Regions from separate parts of the Knoellia sp. p5-6-4 genome, predicted to be linked through region 2. Evidence: riboswitches for the same ligand, from Rfam matches in the RefSeq annotation. Region 2 holds a riboswitch; each other region holds the start of a gene.

The links. Region 2 has a riboswitch for S-adenosylmethionine ahead of P2F65_RS02050 (homoserine O-acetyltransferase). Riboswitches for the same ligand answer to the same signal wherever they lie in the genome.
Region 1: linked by a shared signal. The riboswitch ahead of P2F65_RS14085 (aminotransferase class V-fold PLP-dependent enzyme) and the one ahead of P2F65_RS02050 (homoserine O-acetyltransferase) in region 2 are both predicted to bind S-adenosylmethionine.
Region 3: linked by a shared signal. The riboswitch ahead of P2F65_RS10430 (cyclic-phosphate processing receiver domain-containing protein) and the one ahead of P2F65_RS02050 (homoserine O-acetyltransferase) in region 2 are both predicted to bind S-adenosylmethionine.

What each region holds. Positions count from the first base shown of each region.
Region 1 covers NZ_JARGZF010000002.1:545,957-552,548, reverse strand. The annotation lists gene P2F65_RS14100 (hypothetical protein) at 1-48, opposite strand, end outside; gene P2F65_RS14095 (hypothetical protein) at 45-668, opposite strand; gene P2F65_RS14090 (helix-turn-helix domain-containing protein) at 745-1,701, opposite strand; gene P2F65_RS14085 (aminotransferase class V-fold PLP-dependent enzyme) at 2,083-3,483, opposite strand; SAM riboswitch class IV at 3,526-3,638, opposite strand; gene P2F65_RS14080 (DNA translocase FtsK) at 3,984-6,592, shown strand, end outside.
Region 2 covers NZ_JARGZF010000001.1:419,068-425,659, reverse strand. The annotation lists gene P2F65_RS02060 (YkvA family protein) at 1-185, shown strand, start outside; gene P2F65_RS02055 (DUF4192 domain-containing protein) at 294-1,376, shown strand; SAM riboswitch class IV at 1,441-1,551, shown strand; gene P2F65_RS02050 (homoserine O-acetyltransferase) at 1,571-2,725, shown strand; gene P2F65_RS02045 (universal stress protein) at 2,781-3,182, shown strand; gene P2F65_RS02040 (RNA polymerase sigma factor) at 3,448-5,142, shown strand; gene P2F65_RS02035 (hypothetical protein) at 5,251-5,460, opposite strand; gene P2F65_RS02030 (DUF2510 domain-containing protein) at 5,866-5,970, opposite strand; gene P2F65_RS02025 (flavodoxin domain-containing protein) at 6,102-6,592, opposite strand, start outside.
Region 3 covers NZ_JARGZF010000001.1:2,147,174-2,153,765, forward strand. The annotation lists gene P2F65_RS10410 (sensor histidine kinase) at 1-713, shown strand, start outside; gene P2F65_RS10415 (response regulator transcription factor) at 706-1,362, shown strand; gene P2F65_RS10420 (hypothetical protein) at 1,376-2,290, opposite strand; gene P2F65_RS10425 (alpha/beta fold hydrolase) at 2,379-3,173, shown strand; gene P2F65_RS10430 (cyclic-phosphate processing receiver domain-containing protein) at 3,142-3,570, opposite strand; SAM riboswitch class IV at 3,609-3,718, opposite strand; gene P2F65_RS10435 (class I SAM-dependent methyltransferase) at 3,819-4,577, shown strand; gene P2F65_RS10440 (GYD domain-containing protein) at 4,777-5,097, shown strand; tRNA gene P2F65_RS10445 (tRNA-Lys) at 5,643-5,715, opposite strand; gene P2F65_RS10450 (cupin domain-containing protein) at 6,007-6,321, shown strand; gene P2F65_RS10455 (SRPBCC domain-containing protein) at 6,514-6,592, opposite strand, start outside.

The DNA of each region.
Region 1 (6,592 bases), on a different contig from region 2:
CACGCCCAGGACGCCGATGACCAGCACGGTGGCGAGCGTGCTGTTCACGCGTCCGCCTCGGCGAGAAGAGCCTCGGCGAGCTCGGCACCCCGGCGCCCCTCGTGGAGGGCGGCCCGCGCCAGGCGCTGGCTGACCGCCGAGGGGGAGATGTCGAGCCGGTCGGCGATGTCCCGGCCGGTCAGGCCCGTGTCGGCCATGTCGACGATCTCCCATCCCTCGGGGGTGCGGCGTCGCAGCAGCACCGTGAGCAACCACAGGGCGGACTCTGCCTGTCGCGCCCGGTCGGCCCCACCGTAGTGGCCGGCGCCGTCAGCGTGGACGACCCGGAGGTCGGTGGGGGAGGAGGTTGCCCTGTCGACGGCCTCGCGGGCAGCGAGGAAGGCGGGGCCCGAGGCGGCCCGGGTGGAGTCGGGCAGCGGCGTGTCGACCGCGCCGACCCCGAGCCCGATCCGCCAGTCGCCGAGCCGCACGAGCTCGGTGACCGCCCGCACCGCGGCACCGGGGGAGGAGAGCGCGCCCTGGATCTCGTCGCCCACCGTCCGCTCGAAGGGGAGCGCCACGCCTGAGTCCGGGCCCGGGCCCAGGGCGCCCTCGAGGGTCGCCAGGGCCTGGGGCACCCGGTCGCCGTGCCGGGTGCTGCGCTTCTGGTCAGCAGTCAGGACGAACATGCATGAAGCCTAGGGCATTAATAGCGACAAATGAAGGCTGATGACTTCATTGACGTGGATTCAGCAGTGGCGCCTGTCAGCCCGTACAACGGAACGTGCGGCGGTAGGCCTGGGGCGTGGTGCCGACCTGACGGGTGAAGTGGTGGCGCAGGATGGCGGCCGTGCCCAGTCCGGTGCGGCCGGCGACCTGCTCCACGGAGGCGTCGGTGTCCTCGAGGAGGCGCCGGGCGAGCAGTACCCGCTGGGCGGTCACCCAGGCGTGCGGTGTCGCGCCCGTCTCGGCCCGGAACCGGCGGGCGAAGGTCCGCTCCGACATCATGGCCCGCCGCGCCAGCGTCTCGACCGAGAGGTCCTCGGCGAGGTTCTCGGTGGCCCACTCGAGCACCGGCTGGAGGGAGTCGGCCTCGATCGCGGGAAGTGGCGCCTCGACGTACTGGCGCTGACCGCCGTCGCGCTGGGGGGGAACGACCATGCGGCGCGCGATCGCGGAGGCCACGGTCGCGCCCAGCTCCTTGCGCACGAGGTGGAGGGTCGCGTCGATGCCGGCGGCGGTGCCGGCCGAGGTGATGATGTTGCCGTCCTCGACGAAGAGCACGTCCAGCACCACGTCGACGGCGGGGAACTCCTCGGCCAGCTCGTTGGTGTTCATCCAGTGCGTCGTGGCGCGCCTGCCGTCGAGCAGCCCGGCCTTGGCCAGGGTGAAGGCGCCGCTGCACAGCGACATGACCCAGGCGCCCCGCTCGTCGGCAGCCCGCAGCTGCTCGACGAGCGGCGCGGGGACGGGGGCCTGTCGCGGCCGCGACGCCGGCACCACGATGAGGTCGGCCTCGGCCAGCCTGTCGAAGCCGTGCTGGGCCGTGAGGGTGAAGCCCATCTCGGTCGGGACCGGCTGCCCCGGCTGCTCGCTGCAGACCGCGAAGTCGAAGGGCGGCACGCCCTGGTCGGTGCGGTCGAGGCCGAAGACCTCGCAGGCGACGGAGAACTCGAACGGGGAGACTGTGTTGACCAGGGGCACGGCCACGTTGTGCAGCATGCCGACAGCGTGACACAGGAGATGGCGGAAAATCTATGGGAGATGGCATTTCTGCCACTCGTGGCGGTAATCAGGTTGGGCGCAAGATTTCTGCCATGGGTTTCTTCATCGTTCTCGCCATTCTCGTCACCATCGCGATCCTCGCCCCGATCTACGGGGTCGACACCAGGTTCGACCGCGACCAGCACCCGCGCTGGTCCTGACCTCTTCCGCCGCCTGGCCCAAGCGCCCCACGTGCGTGAGGTCCCAGCTCTCGCGTGAAGAGTGCTGTCCTGGCGCGAGAGGTGGGACCTCGCACCACGGTGAGGCGCCGCCAGGCACGCCCCGCGACCAGCAACCGCGCTGGTCCTGACCCGGCTGACCCTTCGGCCTGCTCCCGCCTCACCAGGGGCGGGGGAGGCTGAGGTCGCGCGGGTCGGACACCGGCGTCCAGCCCTCAGGGCCGCGCTCGTACTCGAAGGCGGGCCCCCGGGCGGCCAGCGACGCCACGGCCGACAGCAGCCGGTCCACGTGCTCGGCGGTGTTGGCCAGCCCGACGCTGGCGCGGACCGCGGTCGCCGGGCCGGCGGCATACGGGTCGTCGAGCAGGGCGTCCACCAGGAGGTGGGCGCAGAACTTGCCGTCCCGCACGCCGATCCCGTGCTCGGCGGAGAGGGCTGCCGACACGAGCGAGGAGTCCAGGCCGTCGACCGTGAACGCCACCACGGGCACCCGCTCGTGGTCGGGGCCGAAGATCGAGTAGGTCTGCACGCCGTCGACGGCGGCCAGGCCCTCGGTCAGCCGCCGGCCCAGGGCGATCTCGTGCGCCTCGACGGCCTCGCGGTGCTCGGCCAGCGTCGAGCACGCCGCCGCCAGCGCGACCGCGCCGATCACGTTGGGGGAGCCGGCCTCGTGGCGCGCCGCCCCCCGGTGCCACCTCGTGCCCCGTTCGGTGACCGAGGCGGTCGCGCCGCCGCCGGCGAGGTACGGGGCGGCTTGGTCGAGCCAGTCGCCCGGCCCCGCGAGCACGCCGGCGCCGAACGGCGCGTAGAGCTTGTGGCCGGAGAAGGCGACGTAGTCCACCCCGAGCGCCTCGAGGTCGATGGTGCGGTGCGGGGCGAGCTGCGCGGCATCGAGGGCCACCCGGGCGAAGTGCTGGCGCGCGACCTCGGCGAGCTCGCGCACGGGCCACACCTCGCCGGTGACGTTGGAGGCCCCGCACATCACCACAAGGCGGTGGCGGGCGGTGGAGCGCTCGAGCGCGCTCGACAGGAGCACGCGCGCATCGTCGAGGCTGCCGGGGACCGGCAGGCGGGTGGTGCGGCCCGCCCACGGCAGCAGCGTGGCGTGGTGCTCGGCCTCGAAGACGAAGACCTCCGTGCCCCGGGGGAGGGCGCGGGCGAGCAGGTTGAACGAGTCGGTGGTGTTGCGGGTGAAGACGACCTCGTCGCCCTCACGCGCACCGACGAAGCGCCGGACCTCCTCCCGGGCCGCCTCGTACCACCGGCTCGTCACGCGCGAGGCATACCCGTTGCCCCGGTGCACCGACGAGTAGGTGCGCAGGGCGGTGTCGACGGCCTGCTTGACCGAGACGAGAGCCGGTGTGGAGGCGGCGTGGTCGAGGTTGGCGTAGTCGACCACGGTGCGGTGCAGGGTCGGCACGCCGAGGTCGGCCGATACCACCGGGGGCACCGGGCCCGCGCCGGCGGGCTCGCCGGGCACGGGCCGCAGGTGGCGACGGTGGTGGGCCTGCCCGGTGTGGGTCTCGGGGGCTCGGTTGCGGCTGGTGCTGGCGATGGACACGGCGTGCTCCTGGGGTCCGGTGGACCCGGGGGAGTGGCCGCGGGTCCGCGCTTGCCACCTGCGGGCGCAGGCGACCCGGTCGTCACCCGGAGCACCCCACCGCGGAGGAGGGTTGCTGGCCAGCAAGCCGGGGCTGCGCGCTGGCACTCATGACCTTGGCGGGAACGGTAGCGAGCGACGTCCGCCCGGCGCCACCAGGTCGGTGGTGTTTCCCGCCATCTGAGACCCGGCCCCAAAGGACAGCGGGCGTGGCGGGGGCGAGGGGCGCGGTGGCCAGGCCTGCCTGCGTCGACGCTCCCGCCAGAGCGTCGACGCAGGCCCCGCCAGACGCACCCTCAGGGTGGCACGTCCGCGCCGACGCTGGTGCCCTGACCTGCGGAAATGGCCGAATCCCGATAGGCGGGTCCACCGTTCGGAGGATGCCGTCGCGGGCAAGAAACCGCTCGCTGTGGCGCGTGTGACGCGTGTTTCCGCAGAGGCGATCGCGTACCGTGCGGAGCATGGCGACACGTCCGTCCACCTCCGCGCGCTCTTCGACGAGTCGCAGCACGTCCACGCGCCCGGCCAACCGCAAGCCCGCCACCAAGAAGGCGGCCCCGCGCGGGCAGGCCAAGGGCGGCGGCCTGCCGCTGCCGCTGCGCGCGATCCGGGGGACGTGGATGGGCATGGCGCACGTCGCCGGCGGCGCGGTGCGCCGCGTCGGCCACAGCGCCCGTGACCTCGAGCCCGAGCACCGCCGCGACGGCTTCGGGTTCGCCCTCATCGGCCTGGCCATCGTCGTCGCCGCGCGCGAGTGGTGGGCGTTCGAGGGCGTCGTCGGTGACGTCGTCCACGCCGTCGTCGCCGGGACGTTCGGCCGGGTCGCGTATGCCGTGCCGCTCGCCCTGCTCTTCCTCGGCCTGCGCCTGCTCCGGGCGCCGGACGAGTCCACCGCCAACTCCCGGATCGGCATCGGCCTCGGGGCCCTCTCCTTCGCGGCCTCCGGCCTCGTGCACGTCGCCAAGGGCATCCCGCAGCCGCCGGACGGCGCCGACCCCATGCGTGACGCGGGCGGCATCATCGGTTTCCTCGCCTCGAGCCCCCTCGAGGCCGCGGTCAGCGTCTACGGCACGGTGCCGATCCTCCTGATGCTCGGCTTCTTCGGGCTGCTCGTGCTGACCGCGACGCCGGTCCACATGATCCCCGAGCGGCTCGCCGAGCTGCGTGACCACCTGCTGCACCGCGGCACACCCGTCGAGGAGCCCGAGGAGGAGAAGCCCAAGCGGCAGCGACGCAAGATCGGCCCCGACGCCGACGGCAACCTCGACGGCGACATGCCGTTCGAGCAGGCCGCCGTCGTCGCCCCGGACGGCAAGCGGCTGCGCCCCGGCCAGAAGCGCCCCACGACGCCTGGCGTCCTGGCCCCCAGCTCGACCAAGGAGCCCGGTGGCGCCGCCCAGAGTCCGGCGGTGGAGGTCAAGGCCGCCCTCGAGGCCCCACCCACGACGCCGCTGCCGCAGCGGGTGGAGCAGCTCGCCCTCGCCGGCGACATCACCTACACCCTGCCCGACAACGCGATCCTCGAGCCCGGGTCGCCGCACAAGACCCGCAGCGCCGCCAACGACCGCGTGGTCGAGTCGCTGACGCAGGTCCTCGAGCAGTTCGACATCGACGCGCAGGTCACCGGGTTCAGCCGCGGCCCCACCGTCACCCGCTACGAGGTCGAGCTCGGCCGGGGCACCAAGGTCGAGCGCGTCACCGCGCTGTCGAAGAACATCGCGTATGCCGTGGCCTCGGCCGACGTGCGCATCCTCAGCCCGATCCCGGGCAAGTCCGCGATCGGCATCGAGATCCCCAACGCCGACCGCGAGAAGGTCAGCCTCGGCGACGTGCTGCGCAGCCAGGCGGCCCGCGGCAACGAGCACCCGATGGTCATGGGCGTCGGCAAGGACGTCGAGGGCGGCTACGTCATCGCCAACCTCGCGAAGATGCCCCACCTGCTCGTGGCGGGCGCCACCGGCGCCGGCAAGTCGAGCTTCGTCAACTCGATGATCACCTCGATCCTCATGCGCTCGACACCGGACGAGGTGCGCATGGTGCTGGTCGACCCCAAGCGCGTCGAGCTCACGGCCTACGAGGGCATCCCGCACCTCATCACCCCGATCATCACGAACCCGAAGAAGGCCGCCGAGGCCCTGCAGTGGGTGGTGCGGGAGATGGACACCCGCTACGACGACCTCGCGATGTTCGGGTTCAAGCACGTCGACGACTTCAACAAGGCGGTCCGCGCGGGCAAGGTCAAGCCGCTGCCGGGGTCGGAGCGGCAGATCCACCCCTACCCGTACCTGCTCGTCATCGTCGACGAGCTCGCCGACCTGATGATGGTCGCGCCGCGCGACGTCGAGGAGTCGATCGTCCGCATCACGCAGCTCGCGCGCGCCGCCGGCATCCACCTGGTGCTCGCCACCCAGCGCCCCTCGGTCGACGTCGTCACCGGCCTCATCAAGGCCAACGTGCCGTCGCGGATGGCGTTCGCCACCTCCTCGCTCGCCGACAGCCGGGTCGTGCTCGACCAGCCCGGCGCCGAGAAGCTCATCGGGCAGGGTGACGCGCTCTTCCTCCCCATGGGCGCCAGCAAGCCGATGCGCGTGCAGGGCGCCTGGGTCACCGAGTCCGAGATCCACGCCGTGGTCAAGCACGTCACCGAGCAGCTCAAGCCCAACTACCGCGACGACGTCACCGTGGTCGCGGCCAAGAAGCAGATCGACGACGACATCGGCGACGACCTCGACCTGCTGCTGCAGGCCGCCGAGCTCGTGGTCACGACGCAGTTCGGCTCGACGTCGATGCTCCAGCGCAAGCTCCGGGTGGGCTTCGCCAAGGCGGGGCGGCTCATGGACCTGCTCGAGTCCCGCGGCGTGGTGGGCCCCTCGGAGGGCTCGAAGGCCCGCGACGTGCTGGTCAAGCCCGACGACCTGCCGACCACGCTGGCGCTCATGCGCGGCGAGGACGTCCCCGACCCCGACCCGGTCTTCGACGGCGACGGCGCGGGGGCGGTCACCGACGGCTCGGTCGACCGCACCGACGAGGTCGCGGTCGGCGCCTACGCGGCCCGCGACCTCGGCCCCGA
Region 2 (6,592 bases):
TGTTCGGGCTCGCCGACGACGCCATGGTGGCCACCTGGATCGCCGCGACCGTGGTCAACGAGACGGACGCGTTCCTCGCGTGGGAGCGCGCAGGCGCGACCAGCGGGGACCACGGCCCGGCTGCCGGGGGCCGTCCCACGGGAGCCGGCTGGTCCGAGACGGTGCCCGGCGAGGTCATCCGCTGAGGCGCTGACCGGGCTGGTTGTGCACAGGTGGTGCCCGGTCCGCCACGTCGTGCACAGGTGCGCGGCGGGCTCTCCCTGAGGTGCCGGCGGGACCGCAAGCGTGGGTCCATGAACCCGATCCGGCTCCGCGGCCCCGCCGACATCCTCGCCGCCCTTCCCTTCCAGCTCGGCTACCACCCCGAGGAGGCGGTGGTCGTGGTCGCCCTCACGGGCCGGGCCATCGGACTCGTCCAGCGCGTCGACCTGCCGCCGGAGCAGCACGTCGAGGCCGCCGTCACCTCCCTGCTCACGGCGCTCGCCCGCGAGGAGCCCGACTCGGTGCTGCTCGTGGGCTACGAGCCCGCTGCCGGGGCAGCCATGCCGCTGCTCGACGGACTCGACGCGGCGTGTGGCGGACTCGGCATCGCGGCGCTCGACCGGCTCGTCGTCCGGGACGGCCGGTGGTTCGCGCCGGACTGTGGCACGGGGTGCTGCCCCGGTGAGGGGACGCCCCTGCCCGCGCCGGGTGAGGTTCCTGCCGTCGCCGACTTCGTCGGCCTCGAGATGGCGCCCGTGCGCGACCGCGCAGCGCTGCGCAGCCAGATCGCCCCAGACCCAGCCCGTTGCGCCGAGGTCGCCGAGGTGCTTCGGGGGATGGTCACGGCGGAGCAGGCACCGGGTCGCCACCTGCGGGTGCTGGGGACCCGCGAGGAGGCGGTCCGCCGGCTGCGTCAGCTCTCGCGCTGGGCGGTCGTGTGCGACGTGTCACCGGCCCGACCTCCACTGGAGGGACTCGCCGCCGAGGAGGTGGCCGACTGCGCCGTGGCCCTGCGCGACCTCGCACTGCGCGACGGGCTGATCGGGTGGCTGTGCCCGGGCACCCTGCCCCTCGACGCGCTCGACGACGACCTCGTCGACCAGCTGCGCAGCTGCCTCCAGCCGCCTACGTGGGCAGCTGCGTCGCCCAGCCCCGAGGGCGCAGTCGCGGGCCGGCGCCTGCAGGCACGCCTCGTGCAGCTGTGCCGGATGCTGCCGGACGAGCACGCAGCCCCCGCGCTGACCGTGCTGGCCAACCTCACCTGGTGGCTGGGTGACGGCGCGCTGACCCGCGTGGCTCTCCAGCGGGCCCTGGAGGTCGAGCCCGGCTACCGGCTGGCCCGACTCCTCGAGCGCATGGTGGACCTCGCCATCCGACCGCGCGAGACCGCCTGAACCAGCCGTCCAGAGATCGGACAGGGGAGGGGGGCTGGGGGAGGGCGTCCTATGCTGTCGAGCAGGTCACGAGTTCCAGTGCCAAGCCCCGGCTCGCTGGACGGCAACCCTCCTCGCGGTGGGGTGCCCCGGGTGAGGACCGGGCCGTGGCTCGACGTCGCGGCAAGCGCGACTGCCACAGGAGTTCTTCGCAGATGACCACGACGTCCAGCCCCCGGCTCTCGATGGGCGCCTGGCGTGAGGGCGACCCGGTGGGGGACCGGTCCTTCGTCTCGGTCGGTGCCGTCGAGCTCGAGGCGGGCGGGTGGCTCCCCGAGGTCACCGTCGCCTACGAGACGTGGGGCACCCTCAACGAGTCCCGCGACAACGCGATCCTCGTCGAGCACGCCCTCACCGGCGACAGCCACGTGTCGGGTCGGCCCGGGCCCGGGCACGCCACGCCCGGCTGGTGGGACGGGCTCATCGGACCGGGGTGCCCGTTCGACACCGACACCCACTTCATCGTCGCCGCCAACGTCCTCGGGGGCTGCCAGGGCACCACCGGCCCCTCGTCGACGGCTCCCGACGGGCTGGCGTGGGGCAGCAGGTTCCCCTTCGTGACGATCCGCGACCAGGTGGCGGTGGAGGTGCGGCTGTCCGACCACCTCGGCGTGGAGCGCTGGAGCGCCGTCCTCGGCGGGTCGATGGGCGGGATGCGGGCCCTGGAGTGGGCGGTCACCCATCCCGACCGGGTCGCCACCGCCATCGTGCTGGCCTCCACGGCCTACGCCACCGCCGAGCAGATCGCCTGGTGCCAGCCGCAGCTGCTCGCCATCCGCAGCGACCCGGACTTCCACGGTGGCGACTACTACGAACACGAGAAGGGTCCCGATCACGGCCTGGGCATCGCGCGCCGGATCGCGCACGTGACCTACCGCAGCGAGCTCGAGCTGCACGAGCGGTTCGGCAGGCTTCCCCAAGGGGGCGAGCAGCCGCTCGGCGGCGGCGGTCGGTATGCCGTGGAGAGCTACCTCGACCACCACGCGGGCAAGATCGTGGGGCGCTTCGACGCCAACTCCTACCTGGTGCTGACCGAGGCGATGAACTCCCACGACGTCGGCCGCGACCGAGGCGGTGTCGCCGCCGCCCTGAAGCGCATCACCGGCCGGCTCGTCGTGGCCAGCGTCGACTCAGACCGGCTCTACCCGCCACGGCTGTCCGAGGAGCTCGTCGCCGCTGTGCCCGACGCGGAGCACTTCACCATCGCCTCCCCCCACGGCCACGACGGCTTCCTCATCGAGACCGAGCAGGTGGGCGCCATCCTGCGCAAGGCCGTCGGGCGACCGGCCGGCACCGGGGAAATCCGGTAGCGTCTGCGCACCGGGCGTTCGCCAAGCGCGCCGGACGTCGACCAAGGAGGTTTCAGTGGCCATCGTTGTGGGTTATGTGCCTACGAAGGAAGGTCGCGCAGCTCTTCGTCGCGCTGCCGACGAGTCCCTGCTCCGCAAGACGAAGCTGATCGTCATCAACTCCAACCGCGGAGGCAAGGACTACGACGGCAAGGAGGCAGAGCGCTTCGAGAAGGAGCTCCAGAACGTCCAGCGGGAGCTTGACGAGGTCGGTATCGAGCACGAGGTGCGCCAGCTGGTCCGCGGAAACGAGCCCGCGGAGGACCTCATCGCCGTCGCGGACGAGGTCTCGGCCGACTTCATCGTGATCGGCCTGCGTCGGCGCACTCCCGTCGGCAAGCTCATCCTCGGCTCGAACGCCCAGCGCATCCTGCTCGACGCGTCGTGCCCTGTCCTGGCCGTCAAGGCCGAGGCCTGAGCCGCACGCTCGACGCCACCTGTGAAAGGCCCCCGGGGCCCCGCGAGGGGCTGATCCCAGGGGCCTTTTCGGGCTCCGGTGCCAGAGCAGGGGCTCCGATGGTTTTACAATGTCACCTACGCATACCGGCGAACAGGTCACCGCAGGGCACCACGAGCCGGTTGTCGTGAATACTTCCGCCCCCACTGTTGTTGTCAAGGTCGTGCGCTTCGGCCCTGATGGCGTGCGCTGCTCTGTCCGCGACGAAAGGTAGTCCGTGTCGCCTGTGTCCAAGAACGCCTCCGAGAGCCCGGCCCGTCCCCTCCCCAAGGAGTTCGCGCACCCCGCGCTGCAGAACCTCGTCCTCCTGGGCAGCACGAACGGGTCGGTGGACAGCGAGCAGCTGCGCACCGCCCTGGTCGACGCCGAGGTCGAGCCCAAGCGGATGAAGGCCGTTCTGCGCTCCCTCGAGGAGCAGGGGATCTCGATCACCCTGGACACCGCCACCGCGACGCGCGCCGTCGCGGCGACCTCGTCCTCACGGCGCACCGCCTCCGCCTCGACGAAGAAGGCCGCCGTGAAGAAGACGGCCGCCAAGAAGACCGCCACCGCTGACGAGGCGAAGACCGCCACGAAGAAGGCGGCAGCCAAGACGGTCTCCAAGACCGCGTCGGCCAAGACGGCCAGCGCGGGCACCGATGCGCCTGCCGCCAAGAAGGCCGCGTCCAAGAAGGCCAGCACCACCGCCGAGGCCTCTGCCGCCGCGGCGGCTCCGGCCAAGAAGGCCGCGACGAAGAAGGCGGCCAGCAAGAAGGCCGCCGCCTCGAAGGCCGCGCCCGGCACCGAGAGCACGGAGGCCGCCGAGCCCGGGGACGTCGAGGAGGACGTCGAGGTCGAGCCCACGGACGTCGTCGAGTCCGAGCTCGAGGAGGTCGTCATCGAGGACGACACCGAGGACGCGGAGGGTGGCGCCGCCACCGCCAAGACCGCGGAGGTCGAGGAGGAGGGCGGCTTCGTCCTGCGCGACGACGACGAGGACGACGCCCCGGTCCAGCAGGTCGTCACCGCCGGTGCCACCGCAGACCCGGTCAAGGACTACCTCAAGCAGATCGGCAAGGTCGCGCTCCTCAACGCAGAGCAGGAGGTCGAGCTCGCCAAGCGCATCGAGGCCGGCCTGTTCGCCGAGGAGAAGCTGAACTCGGGCGAGAAGATCGACATGAAGCTCAAGCGTGAGCTCTGGTGGATCGCCCAGGACGGCAAGAAGGCCAAGAACCACCTTCTCGAGGCCAACCTGCGCCTCGTGGTCTCCCTCGCCAAGCGCTACACCGGTCGCGGCATGCTCTTCCTCGACCTGATCCAGGAGGGCAACCTCGGCCTGATCCGCGCGGTCGAGAAGTTCGACTACACCAAGGGCTACAAGTTCTCGACCTACGCGACGTGGTGGATCCGCCAGGCCATCACCCGCGCGATGGCCGACCAGGCGCGCACCATCCGCATCCCGGTGCACATGGTCGAGGTCATCAACAAGCTCGCCCGCGTCCAGCGCCAGATGCTGCAGGACCTCGGTCGCGAGCCCACCCCGGAGGAGCTCGCCAAGGAGCTCGACATGACCCCCGAGAAGGTCGTCGAGGTCCAGAAGTACGGCCGCGAGCCGATCTCGCTGCACACGCCGCTCGGTGAGGACGGCGACTCCGAGTTCGGTGACCTCATCGAGGACTCCGAGGCGGTCGTGCCGGCCGACGCCGTGAGCTTCACGCTCCTGCAGGAGCAGCTGCACTCGGTGCTCGACACCCTCTCGGAGCGCGAGGCGGGTGTCGTCTCGATGCGGTTCGGCCTCACCGACGGCCAGCCCAAGACCCTCGACGAGATCGGCAAGGTCTACGGCGTCACGCGCGAGCGGATCCGCCAGATCGAGTCCAAAACCATGAGCAAGCTGCGCCACCCCAGCCGCTCACAGGTGCTGCGCGACTACCTGGACTGAGAAGTCCACCGGAGTCCGGTCCTCACACACAGGTCAGGTGCCCCCACAGGGGGCACCTGACCTGTGTGCCGTGTGTGGCGTGGACACCTGTGGTCGTGACCGCGGCGCTCATCGTTTCGACGCGCGCCACCCGGCACCGGCGGCCCCGGACTCGGAGCAGAACCAGCGTTCCCCCTTGGAGAGGCTGATCTGCGTCTGGTCGTAGAAGTCCCCGCCGGGAACGTGGTAGATCTTCTCGCCCTCGCTGCTGATGTTGCCCTTGATGAGGCACGCGCTTGATGGGGCCGGCGTCCCCCCGGGAGCCGGAGCGATCGGCACCGGTGCGGCGGGGGCGGCGCAGGTGCTGCCCCAGATGCCGAGGTGGGCGGAGCGGGCTGCGCCCTGGGCCCTGAGGTGGGCGGCCTGCCCGGTGTAGGCGCGACGAGCCCTGCTGCCGCAGTCGCCTTCTTCGGTGCGGTCGTGGGGACCGGCCGTGCAGGGGCGGTGGTGGTCGGGCGCAGGGGGGCTGCCGCCGTCGTCGGGGTTGCCGCTCGGGGAACGGTCGGGCTGGCTCCGGCCGACGGGGCAGCTGTGGCCCGAGCCGGAGAAGGGGGGCTGGGGGCTGAGGCCGGCGCCACCGCGAGGGCAATCGCGACGGTACCCGCGATCCCCGCCCCCAGGACAGCCCCGAGCACGAGCAGGATCCGGGCCGGGACCCCGATGCCGCGGGGGACGAGGGCGCAGTCACAGGCTGGGGCGGTGGGCCGTCCACTGCGCGCCGTCCCAGTACCGCCACGTGCACGGGCGCTCGGGGTCGGCATACCAGCCGGGCGGGGGGAGGGGGGACATGAGGGCAGCTCCTGGGCCATGGGAACCCCGTCAGGGTAGGTGCGCCCGCCCACGCCCCCGGGAAGGAACCACCCCGGCCGGCCGAACAGCCGGGTGGGTCCGGCCGAGCGGTCGAGCTTCCGCCCGAGTGACTACTCCAGCCGGGGCCGGTCCGCCCCGGTGGCGAGGTCGGTCACGAAGTCCTCGGCGAAACGCCTGACGCCGTCCCACTCGGTGTAGACGTAGTCACGCGAGGTGTCCGTCCCCAGCTGGCCGGGCTTGTCCTGGGCGATCTTCTTCATGAGGTGGCGCTTGACGAACCCGTAGTGGGTGTAGAGGAGCGCGCCACCGAAGAGAGCCACCCTGTCGGGGCGCCAGCCCGACTCCTGCTCGAACTGCTCGACATACCCCTCGGCCTCCGCGGTGTCCCCGTGGGCCGCCAGGCTCACCGAGAAGAACGCGGACGGCAGCCTGTCGAGGGCGTCGCGGTTCCTCTGCACGAACTCCACGACGTGCTTGTCATGCTTGCCCATGTGGATGGAGGCGCCGATGACCACGCCGTCGCAGCCGTCGGGGATCACGCCTCGTGACGCCTTGACGTCCACCGCCTCCACGTCGATGCCGTGCGCGCGGATCACGTCGG
Region 3 (6,592 bases), 1.7 Mb from region 2:
AGGCCATCCGCGAGCAGCTCGTCACGGCGCGTGAGGAGGAGCGCCGTCGGCTGCGGCGCGACCTGCACGACAGCCTCGGTCCCAGTCTGGGGGCCGTCACGCTGCGCATCGAGACGGCGCGAAACCTGGCCTCCCGCAACGCCGCCGAGGCAGACCGCCTCCTCGAGCAGGCGACCGCGGACGTCGCCGCGGTGCTGGCCGACGTGCGCCGGCTGGTCCACGACCTGCGGCCGCCCGCCCTCGACGAGCTGGGCCTGCAGCGGGCGATCGCGCAGCTGGCCCGACGGCTCGAACCGCCGGACCTGTCGATCACCGTCGAGGGCGACGGAGTGGACGGCGCGTCCCTGCCGGCCGCTGTCGAGGTGGCGGCGTTCCGGATTGCCTCCGAGGCGGTCAACAACGTCGTGCGCCACTCGGGTGCCCGGCACTGCTCGGTGCGTCTCGGCCTCCACGGGAAGGGCCCGGGGGGCGGTGCTGCGCACCTGGGCAACGCGCTCGTGGTCGAGGTGCGCGACGACGGCCACGGCATCCCTGGTGATGTCGCGGCGGGGGTCGGGATGCTGTCCCTCCGGGAGCGGGCCGCCGAGCTGGGCGGGACCGTCGCGGTGGAGTGTCCGCCATCTGGCGGGACCGTCGTGCGGGCGGTCCTGCCCTGCACCGTGATTCCCGGCGCCGGAGCGCCGCAGACGACAGGAGCCGCTGCTGATGCCTGAGCCGATCCGGGTGCTGTTGGCCGACGACCACCCCGTCTACCGCGACGGGCTGGCCGCCCTGCTCGCCTCGGTCGACGGCCTCGAGGTCGTCGCCACGGCAGAGGACGGAACCGCCGCCGTGGCGCTGGCCACCGAGCTCCAGCCCGACGTCGTCGTCATGGACGTGCAGATGCCCGGGCTCGACGGCATCGAGGCGACTCGCCGACTCACGGCCGCGAGCCCGCACATCGGCGTGGTCATGCTCACCATGGCCGAGGAGGACGCCACCCTGTTCTCCGCGATGCAGGCCGGGGCCAGGGGATACCTGCTCAAGGGCGCCAACCAGGCTGAGATCACACGCGCCGTGACCGCCGTGGCGCGAGGAGAGGCGATCTTCGGCCCGGCCATCGCCCGTCGCATCGCCGACTTCTTCGCCGCGGGGCCAGCGGTGGGATCCGCTGCCGAGCAGGCCTTCCCGCAGCTGACGGCACGGGAGCGGGAGATCCTCGAGCTGGTCGCCGCAGGGAGGTCCAACGCCCAGATCGCCTCGACGCTGTTCCTGTCGCCGAAGACGGTGCGCAACAACGTCTCCAACATCTTCGCGAAGCTGCACGTGGCCGACCGGGCCGAGGCGATAGTGCGCGCGAGGGAGGCGGGCCTGGGCCTCTAGAGGTCCCGCCGCGTCACCGGTCCGGCAGGACCTGGGGAAGGAGTGGCCGACCTGAGGCGGCATCGAGCACCGGACGGTCGCCCAGCTCGGTCCTCAGCGGCACGGTGACCTCCTCGAGGCGCAGCATCGCGTTGCACGCCTGGTCCGGCGGTGGGGCGAGGGCCGTCCCGCCGACCACGACGACCTCGTCGGTCTCGAGCACGTGTTCTCTTCGCTCGGTGTCGCAGTCGCCGCTGCCAATCGTCACCGTCAGAGAGTCGGCGGTGTCCGAGACGACGTCCTGTCCGTAGAGCAGGCGGCGCCTGCCGTCGCTAGGCGCCTCGGAGAGGCTGCTCGGCTCGAAGTCGCCCGGCTCTGCGGCCTCCGCGACGGCGACGCGCACCAGCGAATCGGACAGGCCCTGCACCGTGAACGCCCACGCCGGCACCTGCGCCGGGCCCCGGGCCGTGGCGAGGGTGGTCCTGACCGCTCGCGCGCCGGTGATGGTGACCCACTCACAGCCCGTGCCGGATGCCGGGGTGGGGCAGGGGCCCGAGCGGGGGTTCACCATCGCCTCGTAGGCCGCTTGCGCGTCGAGCGTGTAGACCTCCACGGTCGTGCCGTCCAGGTGGCGCACCTGCCCGGTGCCCGGCGTGGTGGGCAGGGCGGTTGCGGTGCGGACCCAGCCCCCGTAGAACGCGGCCTTGAGGGTCTCACGCGGGGTCCAGTCGGGCTCGATGGTGAGGCCCTGTGCGGGGACGATGCTGGTGCGCCACCGCTCGAGGAGGTCACCCTCCGTCCAGACGGCCGCCACCTCTCGGGCGCGCCGGTCGAAGAGGGCGGAGGCATCGCCCGCCGGAGCGCCATCTCCGTTGCTGGAGCCGCACCCGGTGACCAGGCTCACCGCGAGGAGGGCGACGGCGGTGAGCACGATGGTCTGGCGCGGCATGCCGGTTGGACGTCGGCCGCACCTCAGGAGTTCCTTCGACCCGCGCTGAAGAGGTGGACGGCGCTGGTCACACCTACGCTGGCTGGCAATGAATGAAGCGACCGCGCCCCCCGAGGGCGAGACCCGGAAGCGGGAGACCTGGATCCGGGTGGGCGCGGCCTGGGTGCAGGCGATCGAGGTCGCCCCGATGACGCCGGCGCGCGCGACGGTGGTGCTCCTGCCCGGCTTGGGGCTGCCGCGCTACACCCTGCCGACCGTCGAGGTGCTGGCCCGGCGCGGGCTGCGCTGCGTCGTGCTCGACCTGCTGGCGTGGCGACGTCCCCGACTGAGGGTGCCACCGCTGGTCGAGCCGATGGGCGAGGCCGCAGCACGCTGGACCAGGGAGGCCGACCTCGCCGGTCCCGTTGTCGTCGTGGGGCACTCGACTGGCGCGCAGGTCGCCCTCGGCGCAGCCCTCCGCCTCCAGCACGACCGCCCCGACCTGTCTCTGGTGCTGGCAGGGCTGACCTTCCGGCCCGAGCACCGCTCATGGCCGGGGCTGCTGCGAGGCGCGGCCACGGCATACCGCAAGGACAGCCCGGCAGAGCTGGTGGTCGCGGCCAGGGACGTCGCGCGCCTGCGCGCCGACCTGGTCAGCGTCATCGGGTCGGGGCGGCGCGACCGCCCGGAGGAGCGGGTGCGCGACCTCGAGGTGCCGCTCGTGCTCACCGCCGGTGAGGCGGATTCGTTTGCGCCACAACAGTGGATGGCCGATGTCGCAGCGGCTGCGGGCAGTCCGTCGGCACGGGTGGAGGTGCTGCCGGGTTCGCACAACAACCTCTTCACCCACCCCGAGGAGGTCGCCGACGTGGTCAGCGCGGCGGCGCCTGCCACCGCACCCTGACCCACATGTTCGCGGCGTAGCTGCGCCGCGCGGGGTAGCCCGCTGCGACGAGCTCGGCGCAGATCCGGTGCCCGTGGTGGATATTGGAGCTGTGCACGCGGATGGTGCTGATCGACTGGGGGCTGCCGGCTGCGGCCAGCTCGACGAGGTGGTCGACGACGGGTTGGGCCGTGTCGCCGAGACCGAGGTCGTAGTCGAGCCAGAGGTCGTCGATGGGGGTGTCGACGAGCCCGCGGAGGAGGGCGAGCGCCTCCTCGGAGGTGCGAGCCGTCAGCGCCGGCCTGCCGTCCTTGAAGTCGCGCGTGTCGTCGACGAGAACGGTCAGTGGCCGCCGGGGTGGTCGGCGGTCGGCGGAGTGGTCGCCGGACGGCTGGGCGGATGCGTGGCTGGAAGGCACAGGACCTCCTGGTGACGGGGATCCCTTGGCGCGCTGCGGATCCGCTGTTACCGGCCGGGTTCGGCACGGTCCGCTCTTCCCCTGGGGCACCTCCGCGGTGGAGGTTGCCGGGCAACAAGCCAGGTACTTGTCGTTGCCTCTCCTGAGCTGTCTCCACTGTAGGAGAAAGCGCCGACAGGGCTCCTTCGTCGGGGACAAGGCCGCCTCGTGCCAGACTCTGCGAGTCGTCTGAGGCAGGAGGAATCCCGGTGCGCGTGACCACCTACGGCCAGCTGATGGAGCTGCTCGACAGTCTCTATGCCGACGGGGCCGAGCGGACCAGCGACGCGGCTTCGGCGTTCTGGGACGGGCTGTTCCAGCGAGAGGGGCACCCGCTGACCTCCGAGCTGCCCGACGCGGCGCTGCCCGCGTGGCAGGCGGAGGGCCTGCTGCCGGGTGGACGGGGGTCCTCCGCCCTGGACGTCGGGTGCGGATTGGGGCGCAACAGCACGTGGCTGGCGGCCCAGGGATTTGCCGTCACCGGCATCGACATCTCCCCGTATGCCGTGGAGACGGCTCGGTCGCGGAGGGAGAGGGCGGGTGCCGCCGGTCCGGGGGCGTCGAGGCCGGGGCCCGACTACCGGCTGGTGGACTTCGTGCGCGAGCCGGTGGCCGGCGGTCCCTTCGACTTCGTCTACGACTCGGGGTGCTTCCACCACCTTGCGCCGCACCGGCGGATCTCCTACATGGAAGGGCTGTCGGCTGCCCTGGCGCCGGACGGCGTGTACGGCATCTGCACCTTCACGGCCGGGGCGATGGGGAGCACGGCGTCGGACAAGGACCTGCTGCTCCACGGGCACCTCGAGGGCGGGGTCGGGTACACGCTGGATGAGCTGGCGGAGATGTTCGCCTGGCTGGAGCTGGTGGACGCCCGGCTCATGCCGCCCGGCCACACCCACGAGGAGCCGACCTTCTCGCACGACTTCCTGCAGGTGGCGCTCTTCCGGCGGCCGTCTACGTCTTCCTGACGGGTGAGCCGCCTTGCCGCCCGGCTGCCTTCGTGGTGAGCGGCGGCAGTACCGGTCATCGGACCGTCCTATCCGCGTGCTCGAAGCGCTCGCTTTCGCGTGGTCCCGGTTCACCCGTCGCTCACCACGATGGGGGTTGTTGCGCAGGTGTGGTGGTTGAAGCGTGGCTCCCATCCGTGGCGACCTGGAGGAGGACCACATGAGCCGTTACATGATCATTGCGCGCTACGACAGCGCTGGAGCCAAGGGAGTCCTGGCCAAGGGCGGCAGCGCCCGAGCGGCTGTCGTGGAGAAGCTCGCTTCTGACCTGGGCGGACGCATGGTGACCTTCGACTTCGCCTTCGGTGAGGACGACGTGTACACCCTCTGCGAGCTGCCGGACAACAAGGCCGCGGCCGCTGTCGCCCTGGCCGTGAACTCCAGCGGGCTGGCCCATGTCCGGACCGTCGTCCTGATGACTCCTGAGGAGGTTGACGAGGCGACCGAGCAGAGGGTCGACTACACGCCTCCGGGCCAGTGAGCTGGGAGCCCGGGCGACCAGGATCAGCCGCGGCCGGCTGCAATGCCGATAGAACACCGCGCACGATGTCTCTCTGCCAGGGCGGTCGTTGACGGGCGTCTGGTCATCAATGAGTCCTGATTCGATGGCCTCGAGGAGCCGGCCAGGCCGCAGGAGCTCCAACAGAGGATCGAGTGCGCCACGGAGGGTCGAGGTCATCCGGACGCAACCGACGCCGCCTGCTCGACTCCATCAACGGTCCAAGCGGCGTCGGATCTGCCTTTGCCTCCAGCGGGCGCTGAACGGATCCGGTACAAGCCATCCCACTCGCGAGCCCTGCCCTTCGGGCTGTCGCTGCCCCACGGGGTGTCACCAGCGCACTCATGAGTCCGTGCCCACCAGGCGGCCGGAACGATGGAAAGGTCGACGTGGAAGTCGCCGAAGCCACCTTCGTTGTACTGGCCTGACTGGATGTCGACTACCGCCACGTCGTCACCCTGCTGAAGCCGCCCTGTCGGACACGCGCCTCGGAGGCCAAGGCGGCGGCTTTCTGACCTGTGCGTTTGTGGGCCCCGTGGGGCTCGAACCCACAACCTACGGATTAAAAGTCCGCAGCTCTGCCAATTGAGCTAGAGGCCCGGGGGGTCAGGGTTTGTGGTCACTAGAACCTCGGATGACCATGGTGTAGTTCGACCGTCCTGACCGCGAGGAGACCATACCCCGTTGTGGCCTTCGGCCGGTGGGTCCGTCTGCTGCGTGGGGTGCGTGCCCCAGACCGACCCCGTCACAGGCGCCTTGACATTGCGTCGCGCTCGAGAGCAGCGTCGAAGGTGGGCAAGTCGCGGCAACAGGGAGCGCGCAATGGGCGACGAAAAGCGGGTGAAGCTGATCCGGCCAGCAGATCGCTCAGAGGGCCAGGTGACACCAGGCATGCACCGGGAGCAGGCCGCCAGCACGGATCGCAGCTGGGCAGGCCACGTCACGACCGAGGCCGGGATGGTGTCCGGGTGGCACCACCACGGAGACTACGAGAGTCACATCTACGTCCTCTCGGGGCTGTTGCGCATGGAGTCCGGACCTGGCGGGCAGGACGTGATCGACGCGCAACCCGGTGACTTTGTCTTCGTGCCGCCGCACACCGTGCACCGCGAGGGGAACCCGGCATCGGAAGAGGCCGCGGTGATCGTGGTGCGAGCCGGACGCGGGGAGGCAGTGGTCAACGTCGACGGACCCGACGAGGCCTGAAGCGGGATGCCGCGCCCAGGCGGACGGATCGTTTCCGACCCAGGCCCACGCCATGTGGTGCGGGAGCCGCGGGCGGCCCGTCGCGGCATACCGACTCTGTTGAAGCCCGGGGGACGATGGTGGTGTGTGTCGCGCCGGCGCGGGCCACACCCCGGAGCGTCGTGGCGCCCCGGGGTGGACCTGTGGTGGCCGTCAGGAACGGGCCCGGGCGGGCTCGCCGGCGAGGATCGCGTCGATCTGGCCCATGGCCTGCGTGAGGCCCTCCTCCATG